3 regions of the Thermosipho globiformans genome follow, and region 2 is predicted to be linked to each of the others. Evidence: riboswitches for the same ligand, from Rfam matches in the RefSeq annotation. Region 2 holds a riboswitch; each other region holds the start of a gene.
What was found. A riboswitch is a leader RNA that binds a small molecule or an ion and turns the genes downstream of it on or off. The one in region 2 is predicted to bind cobalamin.
Positions count from the first base shown of each region.

Region 1: it holds a riboswitch for cobalamin, as region 2 does, so the genes downstream of both, EO083_RS08790 (ATP-grasp domain-containing protein) here and cobT (nicotinate-nucleotide--dimethylbenzimidazole phosphoribosyltransferase) in region 2, are expected to answer to the same signal.
Region 3: it holds a riboswitch for cobalamin, as region 2 does, so the genes downstream of both, EO083_RS04390 (ABC transporter substrate-binding protein) here and cobT (nicotinate-nucleotide--dimethylbenzimidazole phosphoribosyltransferase) in region 2, are expected to answer to the same signal.

Region 1 covers NZ_BHXD01000014.1:31,986-34,259, forward strand. Annotated here, with positions in the region: gene EO083_RS08785 (queuosine precursor transporter) at 175-807, shown strand; cobalamin riboswitch at 888-1,069, shown strand; gene EO083_RS08790 (ATP-grasp domain-containing protein) at 1,129-2,148, shown strand; gene EO083_RS10120 (hypothetical protein) at 2,141-2,274, shown strand, end outside.
Region 2 covers NZ_BHXD01000007.1:32,114-34,387, reverse strand. Annotated here, with positions in the region: gene nagA (N-acetylglucosamine-6-phosphate deacetylase) at 1-840, shown strand, start outside; cobalamin riboswitch at 896-1,078, shown strand; gene cobT (nicotinate-nucleotide--dimethylbenzimidazole phosphoribosyltransferase) at 1,140-2,174, shown strand; gene EO083_RS06085 (sirohydrochlorin chelatase) at 2,171-2,274, shown strand, end outside.
Region 3 covers NZ_BHXD01000004.1:53,944-56,217, reverse strand. Annotated here, with positions in the region: gene EO083_RS04395 (1-deoxy-D-xylulose-5-phosphate reductoisomerase) at 1-622, shown strand, start outside; cobalamin riboswitch at 647-812, shown strand; gene EO083_RS04390 (ABC transporter substrate-binding protein) at 875-1,753, shown strand; gene EO083_RS04385 (FecCD family ABC transporter permease) at 1,753-2,274, shown strand, end outside.

The DNA of each region.
Region 1 (2,274 bases), on a different contig from region 2:
CCAGAAAAATGAGCATTTTTCAGTTTTTTAGAATTATAAAAATATTAACATTATAAACTTTGATATTTATAAATATTTAATGTTATTAACCTTATTTTTACTTGAAATCTATTACGCAATGTTATAGAATAAGATGCTAAATGAATTGTTAATTTATAGACAAGGAGGTTGATCATGGAAAAATCACAGGAAAGGTTAATACTTTTAACAGGATTATTTACCGCCGTCATTATCATCTCAAACATAATAGCAGGAAAACTAGTTAATATTGGCCCATTTGTCATCACTTTATCAGTTTTAATTTATCCACTCAGTTTTGGTATATCTAATATTATATTTGAAGTTTACGGAGCTAATATGGCCAAAAAGGTTATCAAAGTTGGATTTTTAGCCTCACTAATCTTAGTTGCATATTCATATTTAGTGATATTTTATCCTCCATCAAATATTTTTAATAAAAACGATGCCTATGTAATAGTGTTTAATTCGACTCCACGAATAATATTAGCAAGCTTTTTAGCGTATCTTTCAGCACAATATACTAATATTTGGGCTTTTAATTTGCCTAAAAAATTATTTAACTATGGAAATGTTACCTTTAGAAATACTTTTTCAATGATAATAACTCAATTTGTAGATTCTATAGTTTTCGTTGTAGTATCCTTTTTCGGCTCATACGATCTTAACGTACTGTTTAACATGATATTATCACAGTACATAGTAAAGCTGGCTCTATCAATTTTCAATAGTCCAATAATTAATATGAGCGTTAAAAAAATTAAAAACGAATTTGCTTTCGAAGAATAATACGCAATTAATTGGCCTTTTTTAAAATAATTAAAGATTACAAAAATTATAATTTTTGTTATAATTTTCTAGAAAAGTGAATATTATTTTGGAATAAAGGTGCCTATTTGGCTTAAAAGGGAAGCTGGTGAAAATCCAGCGCGGCCCCGCCACTGTAACCGAGGACGAAATCCACAACATGCCACTGGGAAGTATTCCTGGGAAGGCGTGGAGAATAGGATGAATCGGAAGCCAGGAGACCTGCCTTTATTCCAAAGCGTTTCTCAATCTCGAGGGAAGATTGAGAAAAAATTTTTTATTCAATACTTTGGAGGTGAGATGGTGAAAATCCATGAGTTTGTTGGTAAAAAAATTTTAAAAGAGGCAGGGATTGAAACACCAAAAGGTTATATCATTAAAAACTTAGATAATTTACAAGTAAAATTCCTTCCTGCTGTATTAAAAAGTCAAGTCCTTGTTGGAAGTCGAATGAAAGCAGGTGGAATACTATTTGCAAACACAAAAGACGAATTTTTAACCAATGCGTCTGAATTATTGAAAAAAGAAATTCAAGGAGAAAAACCTTATGCAATTCTTGTTGAAGAAAAAATAAATATTAAACATGAATATTACATTTCTTTATATATTGATAGAATAGAAAAAGATATAAAAATACTTTTTTCAGAAAATGGTGGTATAGAAATTGAGAATAATAAAAATAATATTTTAAATCTAAGCATAAATGATTATAAAAAGCTTCCCGATAAATTTCACGATATTGTTATTAAGCTACATAAATTATTTACTGAAAAAGACCTGACCCTTCTTGAAATTAATCCTCTTGCAGAAGATGAAAATGGCAAGTTAATCGCGCTTGATTGTGTAATGCATCTTGATGACAATGCATTATTTAGACAAAAATGGGCTCAAGAATTTGTAAATGATTCATATCCATTTCATTTCGTAAAATTAGATGGTGATATTGGCATTATCGGTTGTGGAGCTGGAATAGTTATGGCAACAATGGATGCAGTAAATCTATATGGTGGAAAACCTGCCAACTTTTTGGATCTTGGTGGTGGTGCAAATTCAAATGTAACTTTAGAAGCATTGAGATTACTAAAGTCACTAAATGTAAAAAAAATCATAATGAATATATTCGGTGGTATTACAAAATGCGACGAAATAGCAAAAGCAATCGTAAAATTCAAAAACGAAAATAAAAATCTTCCTATATTTGTCAGAATAACCGGTACCAATGAAGAAGAAGCCAAACAAATATTAGACGAAAATAACATAGCTTATTTTGATGATATGTACGATATGATTAAATTTGCAATAAGGGGGAGTATCAATGATTAATGGAAATGAAAAAGTCTGTGTTCAAGGTATTACAGGAAAATATGGGAAATTTCACACGAAAAAAATGATTGAATATGGAACAAATATAGTTTGTGGAGTTTCAAAAAACAAAGCTGTAAAAAATGT
Region 2 (2,274 bases):
GTTGAAAAAGAAGGTGTTACCTATCTTTTTCCAACTACGGTTTCTTCTGATTTGAAAAAGTTAAAAGAGATTATTGATACTTTTTCCTCAGCAAAGCATTCTTCACTATTTTATTTACATCTTGAAGGGCCATTTATAAATAAAGAGAAGTCTGGTGCTCAGAATAAAGAGTATATCACTGATTTTAATGGAAAAATTATAGATCTTGAAAAAGTAAAAATTATGACAGTTGCACCGGAAATTAAAGGATTTTTTGAACTTTTGAAAATACTAAAAGAAAATAAAGTAGCAGCATCTATAGGGCATTCAAGTGCAACATTTGATATTTTCAAGAAAGCGTATGAGGCTGGAGTAAATAGAATAACGCATTTTCCAAATGCTTTACCACAACTTCATCACAGAGAAATAGGTGTTGTTGGTGGCGTGTTTCTTTATAAACCATTTGTTGAGATTATTCCGGATTTAATACATCTTTCAAAAGATTTCTTAAGACTTGTATATAAATTGCTTGGGCCTGATAGGATAATTCTTGTAACAGATAGTATTTCTGCAACAGGTTTAAAGGATGGATTATATGACCTTGGTGGGTTATTGGTTAAAGTCAAGGATGGCATAGCAAGGCTTGAAGACGGTACGCTTGCTGGGAGTACTTTAAAATTTAGTGATGGGTTGAGAAACTTTAAAAAAGTTACTAATTGTTCATTAAAGGATTTATCAAAAGTATCTTCTTATAACGCTTTAAAGAGCATAGGTATAGATGGTGGAAGAATAAAGGAAGGATATCCTGCAAAATTTGTGCTTTTAAATCAAGATTTGCAGATAATCAAAGTTTATAGCTAGAAGTCTAAGTTGATAAAGGTGAAAATTGGTGGTATAATGCATACAGAAAATTGAATATAATGTTAACACCTTGGGTACCAAAGCGGTTTAAAAGGGAACGCCGGTGAAAGGCCGGGGCTGCCCAGCAACCGTAACCGGGGACGAAATCCACAGGATGCCACTGGGAGTATTTCCTGGGAAGGCGTGGAGAGTAGGTTGATCCGGGAGCCGGGAGACCTGCCTAAGGTGTAGCAATTCCACAAAAGCTAGGGGCTTTTTGTGGAAATTTTTGTTTAGATATATTCAAAAGGGGGGATTTTGTGGATTTAAAACAAAAGGTTATTGATAGGCTAAATAATTTAACAAAACCGGTTAGAAGTCTTGGATATCTAGAAGACATTGCACTAAAGATGGCACTTATTCAAAACAAAGAAATTCCAGAATTGTTTAATAACAAGAGAGTATATGTCTTTGCATCGGATCATGGTGTTGTAGAAAATGGAGTTTCTGCATATCCTAAGGATGTTACTTATCAAATGGTTTTTAACTTTTTAAATGGTGGTGCCGCAATAAATGTCTTTTCAAGACATGTTGGTGCAAAGGTTTATGTAGTTGATGCAGGTGTTGATTATGATTTTCAAGATAACCCTTCCTTGATAAAAATGAAGGTCGGTTACGGTACAAAAGATTTTACGAAAGGCCCTGCAATGAGTAGAGATGAAGCAGAAAAGTGTATTGAATTTGGTAAAAAAATAGCAAGAGAGGCAATAGAGGCAGGAGCAGACCTTCTTGCTGTGGGAGATATGGGGATAGGAAACACCACAACAGCTTCAGCGATTGCTGTTGCATTTGGATACAGTATCGACGATATTATTGATATTGGAACACCACTTGATAGCCAAGGAATTAAAAGGAAAAAAGAGGCAATATTAAGAGCAATTGAAGTTAACAAACCTGATCCAAAAGATCCAATAGATGTTCTTTCAAAGGTTGGAGGATACTGTATAGGTGAAATGGCAGGATTCATACTTGAGGCAGCCCATTCTAAAGTTCCTGTCGTAATTGATGGTTTTCCTACCACTTCAGCATTTTTAATTTCCTATTATCTAGACAAAGATGTTATAAATTATGCATTTAGTGGGCATAAATCCTATGTGAAAGGACACAAAGTTATATTGGATTCTTTAAATCTGCGTCCTATTCTTGATCTTGATATGAGACTTGGAGAAGGAACAGGAGCGGTTCTTTCAATGCCAATTATAGAGGCAGCTATAAAGATGATAAGGGAGATGGCTACCTTTGATTCGGCCAATGTTTCAAAGGGAATCGACCAGAATTTGGAGGATGTAAAATGAAGGGTATATTATTGATTGCTCATGGTAGTAGAGTTCAAGAGACAAAAGAGGTTGCATACGGATATTTTGAAGACTTACAAAAAAAATACAAAAACTGCAA
Region 3 (2,274 bases), on a different contig from region 2:
GATATTAATAACTGCATCTGGCGGTGCAGTAAGAGATAAAGAAAATATAGATGATTTATCAGTCGAAGATATATTAAATCACCCTGTTTGGAGTATGGGTAAAAAAATAACCGTAGATTCTTCAACAATGGTAAATAAAGCATTTGAAGTAATTGAAGCTTTCGAACTCTTTGAATTGGAAAATATTGAAGTAAAAATACATCCTACCGGAACAGTTCATGGAGCTGTATTTTTAAAAGATGGAACTGTAAAGATTCATTTTGGATTCCCAGACATGAAAATTCCAATTTCTTATTCACTAAGTTATCCGAATAGATTATACGAAAATAAAAACTGGCCAAATTTTGAAAGTAAAAATTTTATATTTGAAGATGTAAATCCATCAAAATACCCGGCATTTTTCTACGGAAAAAATGTAATTAAAGATCTTGCAAAAAGAATAGCCTTTAATGCAGCTGACGAAATAGCTGTAGAAAAATTCCTAAATGGGCAAATAAAATTTTCAAAAATAGCTGATATAGTTATAAACACATGCGAAAAAATAGATGGAAATATAAATGATTTTAAAGAAATCTTTGAAATAGACAAAATTGCAAGACAAATTGCAAAAGAACAATATTAGTGTTATAATCTATTTACAGGCAACTTAATATTTTCCCTTTCAAATAAGGGAAGCCGGTGAAAGTCCGGCACGGGGACGCCACCGTAACCGGGGACGAAATCCACAAAATGCCACTGGGATATTTCCTGGGAAGGCGTGGAGAGTAGGATGATCCGGAAGTCGGGATACCTTATTTGAAAGGAAAGCAATCCACCTTTGCGGTCCCTAAGGGTGGGCGTTTTTCTTTAAAATATTATATAGGAGGGATAAAGGATGAAAAGATGGGTTATTTTCTTAAGTGTCTTGTTAACTACATTTATATTTGCACTATCTATTGTTGATGATGCTGGAAGATTGGTAAACTTTGATAAAATACCGGAAAGAATAGTTTCTGCTGCTCCAAGTTCCACAAAATTTCTTGTAAAACTTGGTCTTGGAGAAAATATAGTTGGTGTTACAGATTGGGATTCTTTTAATGCTGAAAAAATTGGAAATATGGTACCGCTAAACATAGAAAAAATTATTTCATTAAATCCTGACATTGTAATCACTTTCGGGGGCTTTCAACTTCCAGAAGTTCAAAAGTTAGAAAAATTCGGTATTAAGGCACTTGTTTTAAATCCAACAACACTAAATGACGTTGCAAGAGATGTAATGCTCCTTGGAAATGTATTTGGTAAAGAACAAATAGCATCTGAAATTGCAAATAAAATAAAACAAACAATTTCAGAATATGGTGCAAAAAGCTCAAAAGTACCTCTTGAAAAAAGGCCAAAAGTCTTTTTCACAATAACGGTTCCAAATAATGAAACAAAAGATCTCTGGACTGCAGGAACTGGCTCTTACGTAAATGAATTGATTACATATGCAGGTGGGGTAAATATCTGTGCTCCTTATTCTGGAAATAATGGATGGTTCTCTGTAAATTGGGAATTTTTAACATACAATGATCCTGATATAATAATTGTTGCATCATACATTAGTCCAGATGAAACCATAAAGCAAATAAAATCGCATGAAATATTTAAAAATCTTAAGGCAGTTAAAAACGACAAAGTATTTGTTATTGATGGTAACGACATAAGCTCAATATCCCCAGATATAGTCAAATACCTTGAAATTTTCTATAATTTCTTTTATGGAGGAAAATAATGACTAAAATAAACATTTATAAGGCTGGAAGGATCATCCTTCCAGTCTTGTTCTTCTTAGTAATCCTTATAAACCTTTCTATAGGAACTGTGAAAGTTCCAATTTCTCAAATTTTTAATCCTGAAAATGAGCAAATAAAATTCCTCATATGGAACGTTAGATTCCCAAGAATATTAATGAGCCTTATAGCTGGTTCAGGTCTTGCGCTTGTTGGAAATATCTATCAAACAATAATGAAAAATCCACTTGTTGATCCATATCTAATTGGTACATCTTCAGGAGCTGGTTTTGGTGCTGTTTTAGCACTCTATGTTGCTGTGTCATTGAACAGAACTGTCAGTGTTAACGTATTTTCTTTTGCATTTTCATTACTTGCTTCACTATTAACAATTATTCTTGCAAAAAGAAAGAGAATAATTCCTATCACACACCTTATTCTTTCAGGTGTATTAATTAGTACTATATTTTCATCCGCAACAATCTTACTAATAAATCTCTCACGTAAAACTTTAACAAGCGCA